2 regions of the Pseudarthrobacter sp. CC4 genome follow, and region 2 is predicted to be linked to the other one. Evidence: predicted binding sites of a transcription regulator. Region 2 holds the regulator's gene; the other holds the start of a gene.
The links. Region 2 encodes LexA, which represses DNA repair genes until DNA is damaged. Its sites were predicted from a motif close to TCGAACANNTGTTCGA; they were not measured.
Positions count from the first base shown of each region.

Region 1: PV768_RS17175 (DUF6504 family protein) is a predicted target of LexA. The motif match lies at 3,944-3,959, and genes of this name have one in related genera.

Region 1 is NZ_JARCCZ010000025.1:77,337-85,536, forward strand. Features, by position in the region: gene PV768_RS17135 (ABC1 kinase family protein) at 1-281, shown strand, start outside; gene PV768_RS17140 (DUF2177 family protein) at 293-685, opposite strand; gene PV768_RS17145 (lipoate--protein ligase family protein) at 678-1,451, shown strand; gene PV768_RS17150 (mycoredoxin) at 1,473-1,730, opposite strand; gene PV768_RS17155 (SOS response-associated peptidase) at 1,870-2,631, shown strand; gene PV768_RS17160 (VOC family protein) at 2,659-3,081, opposite strand; gene PV768_RS17165 (chorismate mutase) at 3,101-3,421, shown strand; gene PV768_RS17170 (hypothetical protein) at 3,441-3,830, opposite strand; gene PV768_RS17175 (DUF6504 family protein) at 3,988-4,323, shown strand; gene PV768_RS17180 (DNA polymerase III subunit alpha) at 4,320-7,808, shown strand; gene thrS (threonine--tRNA ligase) at 7,925-8,200, shown strand, end outside.
Region 2 is NZ_JARCCZ010000010.1:123,389-131,588, reverse strand. Features, by position in the region: gene hisH (imidazole glycerol phosphate synthase subunit HisH) at 1-116, opposite strand, end outside; gene hisB (imidazoleglycerol-phosphate dehydratase HisB) at 113-739, opposite strand; gene PV768_RS08755 (histidinol-phosphate transaminase) at 799-1,917, opposite strand; gene PV768_RS08750 (LysM peptidoglycan-binding domain-containing protein) at 2,023-2,439, opposite strand; gene lexA (transcriptional repressor LexA) at 2,765-3,499, shown strand; gene PV768_RS08740 (ATP-dependent DNA helicase) at 3,533-5,590, opposite strand; gene hflX (GTPase HflX) at 5,583-7,166, opposite strand; gene PV768_RS08730 (class I SAM-dependent methyltransferase) at 7,600-8,200, shown strand, end outside; gene dapF (diaminopimelate epimerase) at 8,195-8,200, opposite strand, start outside.

The DNA.
Region 1 (8,200 bases), on a different contig from region 2:
TCGACGCCGCGGCGATCGCCCTGCGCCTGCCCAAACGCCTGGAAGCACTGGCCGGCCGCCTCGAGGAGGGGTCGCTTGCGGTGGCTAATCCCCGCATTGAGCGGCAGCTCGCCCGGCTGGACCGCAGGGCCCGGCGGTCGGCGTCGGCCCTTGTTTTTGCGGCCCTGCTCATTGCCGGCGCCGTGGTGCGGGCAGACGACCTTGTCCTGGGCAGCGTCCTCATGGCCGGGTCCGTGGTCCCGCTGCTGCACGGGCTGTGGGCGGGCCGCCGCGGTCCGTGACCGCGTCAGCGTCAGGCGCGTCCCTGGAATACAAGCCAGCCGGCAACCGTGGACAGCCCCGTGAGTACGGCGCCCCACAGCATGTCCACCACGATCAGCTGCAGCGGCCACACCTTCAGGGTGGCGGCATTGGTGAGGTCGTAGGTGGCGTAGGCGAAGGCGCCCAATGCCGCGCCGTAACCCAGGGCAGTGAGCCAGCTGCCGCCGTCGAGGGCAGGCCGGAGGGCAAAAAACACAATCCCGGCGATGTAAATGACATAGAAGGCGACGGCGTAACCTAGGTGTGGTTTATCCGCCAGCAGCTCGCCGATGTGGCTGCGGTAAAAGGGATTCATCAGCTTGAGCCAGACGGCGTCAATCGCCGCGAAGGCGGCGGCGACCACCAGGAACTGCAATATGACCATAGGGGAGCATAGCAACATGTACGACGACGGCCCGGGGCCCCGCACGCTAACCGTTGTGCGGCAGGAAAAGTCGCTGGGCGCGGGCCGTGACCTGGAGCTCGGCCTGGAACTCCTGGCACGGGTGAAGAAGGGGGACATTGGCCCCACACTCCGGCTTTACCGGCCTGCGCCCACCGTTGCCTTCGGCCAGCGTGACACCCGGTTGCCGGGCTTTGAGGCGGCTGCCCGGGCGTGCAGGGCCAACGGCTTCGAGCCCCTGGTCCGCCGGGCAGGGGGGCGGGCGGCCGCCTACCACGAGGGGACCCTGGTGGTGGACCACCTTCAACCGGACGCCGACGCCATCGCAGGCTCCAAAACCAGGTTCGGTTACTTTGGGGAGCTGTTTGCCGAGGTACTGCGCAGCATCGGCGTTCAGGCGGCCGTGGGCGAGATTCCGGGCGAATACTGCCCCGGCGAGTTCAGCGTGCACGGAACCGATCCGGCTGACGGCGGCCACCAGGTGAAGCTGGTGGGCACGGCGCAACGCGTAGTGGCCGGCGGCTGGCTCTTCAGTTCCGTCATTGTGGTGGAAAACTCTGCGCCCATCCGCAAAGTGCTGACCGACAGCTATGCCGCCCTGGGGCTGGACTGGAACCCCGCCACGGCAGGTGCGGTCGAAGACCTGGTCCCTGGCGTGGACGTTGCCGCGGTGGAAAATGCCTTGCTTGCCGCCTACGCGGGCCATGCCGTCCTGAAGGCCGCTTCCTTCAGCAGCCTGGGGGCATGACCCGCGCGATGGCGTTAGCGCCTAGGCTGCGAGGCGGGTCTTGACCTCGGCTGCGGACGGATTCGTGGCCGCGGTGCCGTCCGGGAAGAGGACGGTGGGTACCGTGCGGTTGCCCCCGTTAAGCTGCTCCACGAGTTCGGCAGTGCCTTCCACTTCCTCGATGTTGATCTCGGTGTAGCCGATGCCCTGGGCATCCAGCTGCTTCTTCAGCCGGTTGCAGTAGCCGCACCAGGTAGTGGAAAACATGGTGATGGTGCCGGAGTCGGGAGTGAAGTCCACGGAGCTCTCCTCTGTGTCGTTGACGGTTTCGTTCCTGACAACGGTAACGCGGCGGTGCCTATTCCCGGCCAACAGAGGCCGCAGGCCGTTCATATGTCCTTCGGATGACACCATCTGGCGCCGGTGGCATGCTGGAGCCATGTGTGGACGCTATGTCATGGCCCGTGCCGTGGGGGACCTCCTGGCCGAGTTCGACGCCGAGCTGGAGGACGAGGTGAACATTCCTCCGTCGTGGAATGTCGCCCCGACGGACGGCGTTCCCATCGTCCTTGAACGCCTGGTGGATGACGGGCCGGCTGCCAGGCAGGTGCGCCAGCTCCATGTTGCCCGGTGGGGGCTGGTCCCGTCCTGGGCCAAGGACCCGGGCATCGGCTCGCGGATGATCAACGCACGCAGTGAGTCCGTGCTTGAGAAGCCGGCGTTCCGCAAGGCCGCCAGGTCGCGCCGCTGTGCGGTCCCGGCAGATGGATACTACGAATGGAAGCAGGGGCCGGGAAAGTCGAAGCAGCCGTACTATGTCCATCCGGACGGGGGTAAGGGCCTGGTCTTCGCAGGGCTCTATGAGTGGTGGAAGGATCCCGCGTGGCCGGCGGGGGAGCCGGGCGGCTGGATGCTCTCCACGGCTATCCTGACCACTGACACCCCGCCGCCGGGCAGCGAGTCAACGGTGTTTGGAAAACTGACGGCCTTGCATGACCGCGTGCCGCTGCCGATGGACAAAGCCACGATGCGGGCATGGCTCGACCCAGCCGCGGACGACGCCGCCGGCCTGGTGGACCTGGTGCGGGCGGGGGTCAAGGACGTGGCGGCGGACTGGCACGTGGACTCTGTGGGAAAAGAAGTCGGCAACGTCCGGAACAACGGGCCGGAACTCATCCGGCCCGTGGAGGCCCTCTTCTAGTAGTCCGTCGCGGACCCGCGGCAAGCGCTATACGGTGACCGCGCCGTCGTCGTCCACTCTCCAGGCGGGGTTGTAGGCAACCTCCCACCGGAAGCCGTCCGGATCGGCGAAGTATCCGCTGTACCCGCCCCACGGCTGGGTGATGGGCTCCGCGATGATGGCAGCCCCCGCCGCGGCCGCTTCTTCCATGACCCGGTCCACGTCCTCAGTGGACGGAAGGTTGTGGCTAAGCGTGATGCAGGGAACCGGACCGGGCGGACTGACGCCGGCGTCAGCCTGCATCTGGCGGACGTCCCACAGGGACAGCACCAAACCGTGGTTCACCTGGATGAACACAACATCACCCTCAAGTTCACGGTGGACCGGCCAGCCAAGGCCGTCCACATAGAACGCGCGGGAGGCGGAAACGCTGCGGACACCTAGTGAGATGAAGTCGACTCTGGGCTGCATGCTTCGATACTGTCAGACGATGGCGACAATTCAAGGAAATGATCGAGATGCTTTGGCCGACAAGGAACAGCTCGCTGCGGTCCGCATTGCTGTCGACGAGGTGGATGAGCAGATTGTCACCCTCATCGCCCGCCGGGAACGGCTGATCCGGATTGCCGGAACCCTCAAGGGTGATGACGCCGAGGTCCGTGCGCCCGGGCGCGTGGAACGGATCATTGAGCATGTCCGCTCGGCAGCCGAGAAAAAAGACATCGACCCGGACATTGTGGAGTCCACGTACCGGGCAATGATCTCCGGCTTCATCGAACTGGAAATGCGGGTCCACAAAGGGAACAGCTGAACTGCCCGCAAGCCCTTGTTTAGAGGTGTTCCTCCACGGGGACGCCGTGCTGGAATTCCCTGCCCTCGGCCTCGCTGAAGGCTGACATGACATGCCCCTTGCCAAGGCCGTTCAAGGCCGCCAGGGGAAAGCTGCCCGTAATGGTGCTGTCGGAGTGGGTCACACCGGACAGGTCGTAGTCTTCTTCGACTCCCTGTTCACGGTTGAATGAATAAAAGGCAATCGCCTCCCCGTTCATGAACTCAATGCATAGCCGCCGTTGTGTTGAATAGTCCGGAGTAGCCCCTACCAGACCTACCACGTAAGCACCGGACGCCGGGATGGTGCCGTCTATATTGAACGTGGCCACCACGGTGGAGTCCTGGGTTGAGATGCTTGCCTGCTTAAGAAGTGCGTCTTGGGTGCTCATGGCACCATCCTGCTCCCTGTCGATCGGTCCGTCCACCCTTGCGCGCCATTCTCCTCAGTCCTTCCTCTGAACCTTCTTTGCGCACGTTCAGGGCAGGGGTAGACTGGGCTTATTCGAACAAGTATTCGAATAAGCCAGATGAGATCCGGGAGGCGCCATGGGCATGTTCAGCCAATCCGTGGACGTCGAGTGCACCGCCGACGGCGAACCGCAGCGCCTGCTGTGGGCAGGACGTTCCTATGCTGTTTGTGCTGAACCGGTGCGCTGGTACGAACGCCGGCAATGGTGGGCGGAAGAAAGCCGCGCTCCGCTTGGCAGCGGCCGCGGACTGGTGGACCACGAAATCTGGCGGGTCCAGGTGCGGCCTGACCACCCTGTCCGTGGGGTCCAGGGGCCGGAAGAAACCCTGACGCTTGACCTCACCAGGCATATCCAAAGCGGCCGCTGGCGGCTGCTGCGCATCCATGACGCACTCCGGCCCAGGACAGCATGAGCTTCACCCATCTTCACGTCTCCACTGCCTTCAGTGCGCACTACGGCGTCTCCTGGCCAGAGGAACTGGCACAGGCCGCCGCCGCTGACGGTGCAACGGCCCTTGCATGCACTGACCGTGACGGCATGTACGGAACCATCAAACACCTCAAGGCATGCATGGGAGCGGGCATCGATCCCATTGTGGGTGTTGACCTTGCGGTATTTGACGACGACGGCGATCACCGCACCCAGCTTGCCGGCAGGGTGGTGGTGCTGGCCCGGGGCAACAACAACGGGGCGGGCTACCGCGCGCTCTGCAGGCTGATATCAGATGCCCATGCCCGCACCTCCGGGAAATCCGGGGGAACAGTTCCAGCCGCCGTGACCAGGGCCGAACTTGCCTCCCGAACCCTCGATCCCCAAACCCTGAAACCGGTGCTGACTGTCCTGGTCGGGCCTGATTCCGACGTCGGCCGCGCCATGGGCGGGCGGCGCTACCTTCGTCCGCGCACCCTCTTCAAGCAATGGTTGGACGCCATGCCCGCAGGCACTTTGGTTGCCGAGATAGTTTCCCAGCTCAGCGCACCCGGAAAGCCCTTGAGTACCGCCCATGCTGTCCGCATGCTCAAGCTGGCAGAAGAGCATCATGTTCCTGCAATCCTGACAAACGCCGTAAGGTACTGCGCTGCAGACGGAGCGCCCACCGCGGATGTGCTCGACTCAGCCCGCACCCTGAAATCCCTGCCGCAACTCGCGGAAGAGCCCCTGCTGCAGCCAACAGGCCAAGGCTGGCTTAAATCCTCCGCGGAGATGCTCCGTCTGGGCAAGGAGATCATTTCTGCGGCAGGCTATGGTGCAGCGGACCTCAAGCAGCTGATGGCGCAGACCGAGGCGCTGGCGGACCTCTGCAGGATTGATCCGGTCACGGACATGGGGTGGAAGCAGCCCGTGGTGCCGGAAGCTTCAGTCATCGGGATCAGCCAGGATCCGCACCTTGAACTGGTCCAGCGGTGCCAGGCTGGAATCACCAGGCGCTTCCCGGGAATTACCGGCACTGCCGGACAAAGGATGCGCTCCCGGCTCGATCACGAACTGGGCATCATCCGCAACCTCGGCTTCTCCTCCTATTTCCTGACAGTTGCCGAGGTCTCCCGCATGATCCAGGAAATGGGAGTGCGGGCAGCAGCCCGTGGATCCGGCGCCTCAAGCCTGGTCAATTACCTGATCGACGTCAGCCAGGTGAACCCCCTGCAGCATGACCTGATTTTCGAACGCTTCCTGTCGCAGGACCGGGCAACCCTTCCGGATATTGACATAGACGTTGAAAGCGCGGAGCGGCACAACGTCTACCACCGGATTTTTGAGCGCTTTGGTGCTGAGCGGGTCACCCTGATGAGCATGCAGAATGGCTACCGGGCCAGGGGCGCAGTGCGGGACGCCGGCATGGCGCTGGGCATGGACGGCGACGAAGTGGGGGAGATTGCCAAGCAGTTGTGGCGCTTTTCTGCCCGCAATTTCCGTGAAGCGCTGCAGGAAAAACCTGAGCTCCGGGAGTTCGCCGGCCGGGTGGAACAGCGGGACCTGGATGGAAACCAGCAGCTTGATCTGCTGGTGGACCTGACGGAACGCCTTGACAGGCTGCCCCGGCATATTTCCATGCATCCCTGCGGCGTGATCCTTGGCGACGCAACCCTGCTGGACCGCACTCCCGTGCAGCCCAGCGGACTTGGCCTCCCCATGAGCCAGTTCGATAAGCACGACATGGATCCCATGGGAATGCTCAAGCTTGATGTCCTTGGGGTCCGGATGCAGAGCGCCATGGCTTTTGCCGTGCGGGAAGTCATCCGCATCCACCCCTCCAAGGAAGAAGTGGTGGCAGCCGGAAAGCATTCACCTGGTCCGGACGGGACCGGTCCCGACTACATTGCCGACAACGGGCACATCGACCTCAATGCCGTCCCGCTGGACGATGAAGCCACCTTTGAACTGATCAGGAGCACCCACACCCTGGGCTGCTTCCAGATTGAATCGCCCGGGCAGCGTGAGCTCATTGGCAAGATGGCCCCCCGGGAATTCAACGACCTCATCATCGATATTTCACTGTTCCGCCCCGGCCCCATGAAATCGGACATGGTCCGGCCCTTCCTTGAGCACAGGCACGGATTCGCCCCCGAGGTGTACCCCCATCCGGACCTGAAACCGGTGCTCGCGGAGACCCACGGCGTCACCGTTTTCCACGAACAGATCCTGAAGACCTTCGACGTCATGACAGGCTGCGGACTGGCACGTGCGGACGAGTTCCGCCGTGCCCTGGGCAACGAGGTCCTTGAGTTGGGCGTGGAGGAGTTCTTCCGCAAAGCGGCCCGGGAAAGGGGCTACGCGCCCGTTGTGGTGGACAACGTCTGGGGAACCTTGAAAGCCTTCGGAAGCTTCGGATTCTGCAAAGCGCATGGTGCTGCCTTTGCAGTCCCCACCTACCAGTCGGCCTGGCTGAAGGCGCACCATCCCGAAGCATTCCTTGCCGGGCTGTGGGAGCACGATCCCGGGATGTACCCCAAAAGGCTGCTGGTAGCGGAAGCACGGCGCCTGGGCATCCCGATCCTCCCGTTGGACATCAACCGCAGCAAGGCAGAATACCGGGTGGAACGGGTAGAGCAAGGCCCGGATGCAGGAAAGCTGGGAATCAGGCTAAGCCTGAACGGCATTTACGGATTGTCCGCAACAGAACTTAAGCGGATCGTTGCCGGTCAGCCCTTTGACTCACTCGCAGACCTGAGGGCACGGTCCAGGGTCAGCAAGCCCAGCATCAAGCGGCTGGCCCAGCTGGGCGCTTTTGATTCCCTTCACCGGGAGGCAGGCGGCAACGCAAACCGTGCGGACCTTGTCCAACACCTGCAAAAACTCCAAGGTGCCGGCAGCGGACGGAAAGGTGTGGAGGTTATCGAGGGTCAGCTCTCCCTGCCTTTGGGGGATGTTGAACTGCGCAACGTCAAGCCCGGGCTGCCGGCGCCTACCCTGGTGGAAACTGTGCGGGCCGAACTCGACCTGATGGCTGTTGATGTCAGCAGCCACCTGATGGACAGCCACCGGCCGATGCTCAACAGGCTGGGAGTCACCACGGCGGACAAGCTCCTCGGCCTGCGGAACGGGACGGAAGTATTGGTGGCCGGGGTTCGCGTGGCAACCCAGACGCCGCCCATGCGGGGCGGCCGGCGGGTAGTTTTCATCAGCATCGACGACGGCACCGGCTGCATCGATTCGGTCTTCTTCCATGAAGCCCAGGAAAAGGCAGGAATGATCCTCTTTGGAACCCGGCTGCTCCTGATCCGTGGCACCACCAGGCGGACCGGCCCGCGGGGAATCAGCCTGAGCGCGAGCATGGCCTGGGACCTGAGCCGCGCCGAAACCTTGCCGTTCCAGGAGTCCCAGGCGCAGGAACCGGAGGCCCGGCACCCCCTGGACGGAATCACCCGGACCCTCGCCATCACGGGATTCGGCGGCTGATCCTCGGGTGCGCCGCGTTGGTCGGGCCTGAGCTGAACCGATAGCATTGACGATGGCTGGCTGTGGTCCCCGTATGCCACAAGCTATGAAGCCTTAACTTTGAATAGGAGACACCCGTGTCAGATGCCCAGCAGATCACCCTTCTCGTCGATGGCGAAGAGACCAAGGTGACTACCGGGACAACCGGTGCGGAACTCTTCTTTGAGCGCCGTGATGTTGTTGTTGCCCGCGTCAACGGCGAGCTTAAGGACCTGGACCAGGAACTGCCTGAAGGCGCCGACGTCGAGGGCGTCACCATCGATTCCCCGGACGGGCTGAACGTCCTCCGCCACTCCACCGCCCACGTCATGGCGCAGGCCGTCCAGCAGCTGCGCCCGGACGCCAAACTGGGC
Region 2 (8,200 bases):
ACGTTACCGGAACCGTAGTCCAGGACCGTGACGGTGGGCTTGCCTTCCGGCGAGGGGAGTTTCCGGGAGGCCGAGGGATCGATGATGGCGCCGTCCTTCAGGACCTGTCCGCTCACAGCGCACCCTTCGTGGAGGGGATTCCTTCAACGCGCGGATCGGGTTCAACTGCTGCGCGCAGTGCCCGGGCGAAGGCCTTGAACTGGGCTTCGACGATGTGGTGGGGGTCCCGGCCCGCGATGACGTTCATGTGCAGGCAGATGCCGGCGTGCAGGGTGATTGCTTCGAAGACGTGGCGGGTGAGCGACCCGGTGAAGTGGCCGCCGATCAGGTGGTACTCCTGGCCGGCAGGCTCGCCGCCGTGCACCAGGTAGGGACGCCCGGACACGTCGACGACGGCGTGCGCCAGCGCTTCGTCCAGGGGAACGGTGGCTTCTCCGAACCGGCGGATCCCGGCTTTGTTCCCCAGGGCGGTGCGCAGCACTTCACCGAAGGTTATGGCTACGTCCTCCACCGTGTGGTGGACATCGATGTGGATGTCACCGGTGGCTTTGACGGTCATGTCGATCAGGGAGTGCTTGCAGAGCGCCGTGAGCATGTGGTCGTAGAACGGCACCGACGTGTCGATGTCCGAGGTGCCGGTACCGTCAAGGTTGATTTCCACGAGCACAGAGGACTCACTGGTGGCACGTTCCATGCGCGCGGTGCGGGCCGCAGCAACATTCGATCCGGTGGTACTCATGCTTGGGTCCTTTTGGGCAGAAGGGGTGGTTCGGGGCGTCCAGCGCCGGTTCTTCCAGTCTAGGCGGGAAGCTTGGCCTGGCGGGCAAGGATGCTTTCAAGGGAGGTGAGGAAAGCTGTGGTTTCGGTCTCAGTTCCGGCTGTGACGCGGAGGTGGCCGGGGATTCCTACGTCGCGGACCAGGACACCGGCGTCCAGCAGTTCCTGCCACACCTGGTGGGGGTCCTCCAGGCCGCCGAAAAACACGTAGTTGGAGTCTGACGCGGCAGGCTTGAGTCCCATCCTGAGCAGCTCGGACACAATGCGGTCGCGCTGTTTCTTGATGTCCTCCACATCCGCCATCAGCGCCTCCCGGTGCCGGAGGGCGGCGAGGGCGGTGGCCTGCGTGATGGCGGAGAGGTGGTACGGGAGACGGACGAGCCGCAGCGCGTCGGCCACTTCGGGGGCCGCCGCCATGTAGCCGAGGCGGGCGCCGGCCAAGGCGAACGCCTTGCTCATGGTCCTTGAGACGATCAGCCGTTCCCGCCCTGGCAGCAGGGTCAGCGCACTGGGCGTTCCGTCATGCGCGAACTCGTGGTACGCCTCATCGACGATGACGATGGACTGGCTTTCTTCGCCGGCCTCGTAGACGGCTTCCACCACGTCCAGCCCGAGGCCGGTTCCCGTGGGGTTGTTGGGTGAGCACAGGAAGACGATGTTGGGCTGCAGCTCCTTGACCTGCCGCGCGGCCGATTCGGCGCTGAGACCGTAATCGCCGGCACGCTCGCCCACAATGTATTCGGTGTCCGTTCCGCTGGCCAGCAGGGGATACATGGAGTACGTGGGAGGGAATCCGAGCGCTGTACGTCCTGGGCCGCCAAAGGCCTGGAGTATCTGCTGAAGGACTTCGTTGGAGCCGTTGGCCGCCCAAAGGTTGGATTCATCCAGCCCGTGCCCCAGGTACTCCGCCAACGCCTTCCGCAGGTCGGTGAATTCCCGGTCCGGGTATCTGTTGAGTCCTGCTGCCGCTTCTGACACCGCTGCGCTAATGGCCGCCCTGACGTCAGCCGGAACCCCATGGGTGTTTTCATTCACGTTCAGGAGGATTGGAACGTCCAACTGGGGCGCGCCATAGGGCGTAAGCCCGCGGAGGTTGCTGCGGAGGGGAAGCCGGTTCAGGCGCTCTAGCTGGTCATTCACCTGAACAGTTTAGTGCCCGGGCCGGACACCGGAAAATGTGACGGTTTCCTGTTCGCTCCCGGAGCGCCGCGCCCTGCCGCCCCTGGAGAGGCAAAATGCCGGGTCCTAACTTGCGGGCACGAACAATTGCTGGCCGGGGAAGACCGCGCCGGCCGGGAGGTTATTGAGCTGCACGATGTCCGCCACAACGTCCCGCGGATCACGCTCCGGTGCGACACCGGCCGCAATGCCCCACAGTGACTCGCCAGGCTGGACCGTGACTGTGACAGTGGGCGTCGTTGCAAGATCCGTCGCAGACTCCGACGCCTTGGCCGGGGCATTGAAAAAGCCTGCCAGCGAAAGGAGCAGGGCAGCGAGCAGGACCAGCGGAATGCCGATCAGCACGATGCGACCGCGACGGGTCAGGCGAAGGGGCGGAAGAGGCGCAGGCCGTCCGGCCTGCCGATTGTCCGCCTGGGACAGGATTTGCTGCACCGAAAGCAGCTGGTGGCGTGAACCCCGCGAAACAGATGTAGCTGACATGATCTGAGCCCTCCTGGACCGTACTGTGCTGCCCGGACGTCCTTCCCTCCGCCCCCGGCCGGACCTTTTCCGGCGTAGTCTTCGAATGACCAGGGCAATGAGTAGAACATATATTCGAACTTTGCTTTCTCTGTTTTAGCACCTATCAACGAACATTGTCGAGACTCGCTAGAACAAATGTTTGAAAAAGCAATGCGGCTGGCCTAGCTTTGAACCAAAGAACAACCACCTGGACAGTCGATCAGCAGGGTCTGACATTTAGGGGCGGGAACTTCCAGGGCATGGCCATGGAGAGGGCCGGCGGAACCGAAAGGCATTGGCGAATATGGCAGCAGCAGCCGCCGGGGGCAGGGCAACCGCGCAACCGAAGAGGACCGCCAAGGGCCTGACTCCACGGCAAAAGAAGATCCTCGAAACCATCCAGCGCTCGGTCAACGAAAACGGGTACCCGCCGTCCATGCGGGAGATCGGCGACACCGTGGGACTGGCGAGCCTTTCGAGCGTGACGCACCAGCTTTCCCAGCTGGAGAAGCTTGGCTACCTCCGCCGCGACCCCAAGCGGCCGCGGGCCATGGAAGTCCTGATGCCGCTGACCCTGGACGGCGGAGCCGCAAAGCCGGCAAGCCAGGCGTCCGCCGTCCGTTCACCCGGTGCAGCGACTGTCACCGAACTGCCCACCGCCCTGGACACGGCGATGGTTCCCCTGGTGGGCCGGATCGCCGCAGGCGGCCCCATCCTTGCCGACCAGCTGGTGGAGGACGTGATGCCGCTCCCCAGGCAACTGGTGGGCCAGGGGGAACTGTTCATGCTTCGGGTAGCCGGGGATTCGATGGTGGATGCAGCCATCTGCGATGGCGACTGGGTTGTGGTCCGCCGCCAGCAGGATGCGGCCAACGGGGATATCGTGGCCGCGCTCCTGGATGACGAAGCCACCGTCAAGACATTCCGCCAGCGCGACGGCCACACGTGGCTGCTCCCGCAGAACACCCAGTACGAGCCCATCCTCGGGGACCACGCCACCATCATGGGCAAGGTTGTGTCGGTACTCCGCTCGCTGTAGCAGGGAAACTCCGCCCGCTGCAGCGAGACGGCCTCAGGCGTTTTCCCGGGCCAGCCGCTCCAGGGCGGCAATCGCCGTCTTCCGGTCTGTTGTGGACCAGAAGGGCGGCAGGGCCCCGCGAAGGAACCCTGCATAGCGCTCAGTGGCAAGCCGGGAGTCAAGCACGGCCACCACTCCCCTGTCGCCCGTGGAACGGATCAGCCGGCCTGCCCCCTGGGCGAGCCGGATCGCGGCGTGGGTGGCCGAAACCGACATAAAGCCGTTTCCACCTGCCTGGGCTACTGCCCGTGAGCGCGCCGTCATGAGGGGATCGTCCGGCCGCGGAAACGGGATGCGGTCTATCACCACAAGCCGGCACGAGCCGCCGGGGACGTCCACGCCCTGCCAAAGGGACATGGTCCCGAACAGGCAGGTATCGGGCTCGTCGGCGAACTGCTTTACCAGGCCGGTCATGGTGGAGTCCCCCTGGCAGAGGACGGTCATCCCCAGCTTGGGGCGCAGTGCCTCGGCCGCTTCCTCTGCCGCACGCCGGGACGAGAACAAGCACAGCGCCCCGCCACCGGAAGCACGGATCAGGGCTTCCAGTTCGTCCAGTGCTTCCGGGGAAGCACCCCTGCCGGGCTTCGGCAGGTGCCCGGCCACGTAGAGGATGCCCTGCTTTGGGTAGTCGAAGGGTGATCCCACGTCCACGCCTGTCCAGCTCGGGGCGCCGTCACCCACCAGGCCCAGTCCGCCCGCGGCAGGTTCAAACGCGGAACCGATGGCCAGCGTCGCGGAGGTCAGCACCACCGTGTGGCCGGCGAAGAGTCCTTCGCGCAGCCTCCCGGCAACGGACAGCGGCGCGATGTTGATCAACGCAGGAGCGGTCTCGTCCGGCGGGGAGAATCCCTGTGCAGGGTCAAAGGAACTGGCACGGGAAAACCACACCACTTCGCGGTTCTCCCGGGCTGCCAGGAGCCGTTCACAAAGTTCCAGGATGAGCAGCAGCCGCGACCGCGCGAGCTGCCTGCCGCCGTCGGCCGTGGCGCTGCTGTCCCCCTTTGAATCCGAGAGGGCAGCCCGGCAGGCGTCCCGCAGCTGGTCCACGCAGTCCAGCTGTTCATCATTGAGCCCGTTCGGGAGCAGCCCGTTCGGCACGCCTGCCAGGGCAAGCTCCAAGTTGGCGGCTGCGGCGTTCAACGCATCAACGGTGATGGCCGTGTGCTTCCGCGCACCGGCGGCAGCGGCGTGGACCATGGCCACCGAGAGCTGGCCGGAGACCGCCCCGGTAACCCTGTCCTGGAGTTCATGGGCCTCATCCACCACCACCACGTCATATTCGGGCAGGACGGCCAGGCCTTCGAACGCGCTGACGGCGAGCATCGCATGGTTGGTGACCACAACATCCGCTTCAGCAGCGTCCTGGCGCGCCAGTTCGCTGAAGCATTCCGCAGCCATGGGGCACTTCTGGGAGCCCAGGCACTCCATGGACGTCACCGAAACCTGCCGCCAGGCACGGTCCGTGACGCCCGGCAGCAGTTCATCCCGGTCGCCGGTGGCGGTCTTCTCCGCCCACTCCCGCAGCCGCACCACCTCCTTGCCGAGCTGGGACGAGGGGCCGCCCACGGCTGCGGCGAAATGCGGGACGCTGGTGTCCTCGCCCAGGCTGAAAAGCTGGCCTTCGGCCGGCTCCTCGCTGGGGAAGCCGCCCTCCAGCTTGTGCCGGCAAACGTAGTTGGAGCGGCCCTTGACCAGGGCCACTTTGACCGGCCTGTCCAGGGCGGGGGTGATGGCCTTGAGGAGCCGGGGCAGGTCCCTGCCCACAATCTGTGTCTGGAGGGCCAGGGTGGCCGTTGACACCAGGGCGGGCTTGTTGCTCTGCAATGCATGCGCGATGAGGGGTATGAGGTACGCCAGGGACTTGCCGGTGCCGGTCCCCGCCTGGACCAGCAGGTGGTCCCCCGTTTCGATGGCGCGGGCCACCTGCCTGGCCATCTCATGCTGGCCGGCACGGCTTTGCCCGCCCATGCCCGCCACGGCCCGGTCGAGCAGTTCGATCACGAACTGCTCGCCGGCCGTTTCCGTGGCTTCTCCTGCCACGGCCTCAGTCATTGCTGACGAAGGGTTCCAGTTCAGCCGCGAAGCCTTCCCGGACCATCACGACGGCCCTGGTGCCGGCTTCAACGTGGTCGACGCTGATGATCTCGGCGTCGGAGTCGTGAAGCTTGCTGATCAGGTCTCCGCGCTCATACGGGATGAGCAGTTCCAGCTTGACGCCGGGCCGGGGAATGGCGTCGCTGATTGCCTCCAGCAGTTCGGCGATGCCTTCCCCCGTGCGGGCCGAGACCACCACGTGCCGCGGCTCGCGCTGCTTGAGCCGTTCCACCACGAACGGATCAGCGGCGTCGGCTTTGTTGAGCACGATGATTTCGGGCACCTTCCGGGCATCCACCTCGCTGAAGACCTTGCGGACTGCGGCGATCTGGCCCTCGGGATCCGGGTGCGAAACGTCCACCACGTGCAGGATGAGGTCCGCGTCCGCAACTTCCTCGAGCGTGGAGCGGAACGCTTCCACCAGCTGGGTTGGCAGTGAACGGACGAACCCCACGGTGTCGGCCAGGGTGTAGCCCAGGCCGTCCGCGGTTTCCGCTTTGCGGACGGTGGGATCCAGGGTGGCGAACAGGGCGTTCTCCACCAGGACACCGGCGTCGGTCAGGCGGTTCAGCAGCGAGGACTTGCCCGCGTTGGTGTACCCTGCGATCGCCACGGACGGCACGGCATTACGACGGCGGTTGGCCCGTTTGGTCTCGCGGGCCGGCTTCATCGCGGCGATCTCGCGCCGCAGCTTGGCCATCCTGGTACGGATCCGGCGGCGGTCCAGCTCGATCTTTGTCTCACCGGGACCGCGCGAACCCATGCCGGCAGCCGCGCTGCCCACCTGGCCACCGGCCTGGCGGGACATCGACTCACCCCAGCCACGCAGGCGCGGCAGGAGGTACTCCAGCTGGGCCAGCTCCACCTGGGCCTTGCCTTCGCGGCTCTTGGCGTGCTGGGCAAAGATGTCCAGGATCAGGGCTGTCCGGTCGATGACCTTGACCTTGACGATGTCCTCCAGGCCTCGGCGCTGGGAGGGCGCGAGCTCGGCATCCACCACCACGGTGTCCGCGCCGGTGGACGCCACGATGTCCCGGAGCTCCAAGGCCTTGCCCGAACCGAGGAACGTTCCAGGATCCGGCTTGTCGCGCCGCTGGACCAGCCCGTCCAGGACCTCGGAACCGGCAGTTTCTGCGAGGGCTGCGAGCTCCCGCAGCGAGTTCTCGGCGTCGGCCAGGGTCCCCTCGGACCAGAGCCCGGCCAGGACCACGCGTTCAAGGCGCAGCTGCCGGTACTCAACCTCGGTGACGTCTTCGAGTTCGGTGGAAAGCCCGGCCGTTCGGCGCAGGGCGCGGCGTTCCTCAAGATCCTGCTGGTCGCCGTCGTACGTTGTGTGTTCTTCGTCCAGGCGGGAAATCGCCTGGGCTTTGCCGAGCATTGCCTTCCCGTCCCGGCCCTCGTCACCGCCGCCTGGCGCGCTGAGGCTCCTGGCCGGTACGTCCTTGGAGAGAATCCGGTCGATGACAGCTTGGATTTCCGCAGGACTCATGTCCTGGGCGGCTGGATCTGATCCGGTGTTGGGCTGGCTGGTCATGGTCTCCTTTGAAGATTCGGCAGTTCCAGAATAGTGCCGAATGCCGGTGATTGGTGAAGTATTCGCGCTGGGCTGACGGCCTGCGGTCATCCAAGCCTCCTGGCTTGTTGGGCCGGGCGCTGCAGGAGGCGGCGCCGGCGGAGATGCCACGACTCAGATTCGTGGCGGACATGGAAACAGCCGGAAAAACGGCGGGAAGTCCAGCGGAGGCTGACCTTCGAGTGTCGTCCGGCGACCGGAAAACGCGTTCTGCGTTCGGCCCGGTGCACGCAGCGGAAGGTGGGAAAACCTGCATCGCTGGGTGGGACATGGCTTCGGGACGGGCTGGGCCCGTGCCGGCTACTCAAAGATCAGGAACATGCTCTCCAGCGTAGCAGAGGGCCACACGCGGCAGTTTCCCTTTACGCTGCAAGGGGAACTACTCTGGCCAGTTATGGAGTCCGCACATTATTTCAGCGCAACGCCCGCCGGCCCTTTTACCCGCAAGCCGCTGACTGTCGAACTCGCCGGGCAGACGCGCAGGCTGCAGACTTCCACCGGCATCTTCAGCCCGGACGGGATCGACAAGGGCACGGCCATCCTCCTTGCCGAGGTCCCGGCCCCCGCGCCGCAGGGAAACCTGCTGGACATCGGTTGCGGCTGGGGCCCGATTGCCCTGACCATGGGGCTGAAGTCGCCCTCCGCCCGGGTCTACGCAGTGGATGTGAACGAGCGCTGCATCACGCTGACGAACGAGAACGCCGCCGCGCTGGGACTGGCAAACGTCACCGCCAGTACCCCGGAAGCGGTGGACCCGGAGGTGCGCTTTGACACCATCTGGTCCAATCCGCCCATCCGGATCGGCAAGGACGAGCTCCATTCACTCCTGAAGCTGTGGCTGCCCCGCCTCGCGCCGGGCGGTACGGCGTGGCTGGTGGTGCAGAAGAACCTGGGGGCCGACTCGCTGCAGCGCTGGCTTGCCGGGGAGCTGGACGACTCCTTCAGCGTCAGCCGCGAATCAACGTCCAAGTCCTTCCGGATCCTGAAGGTCAGGA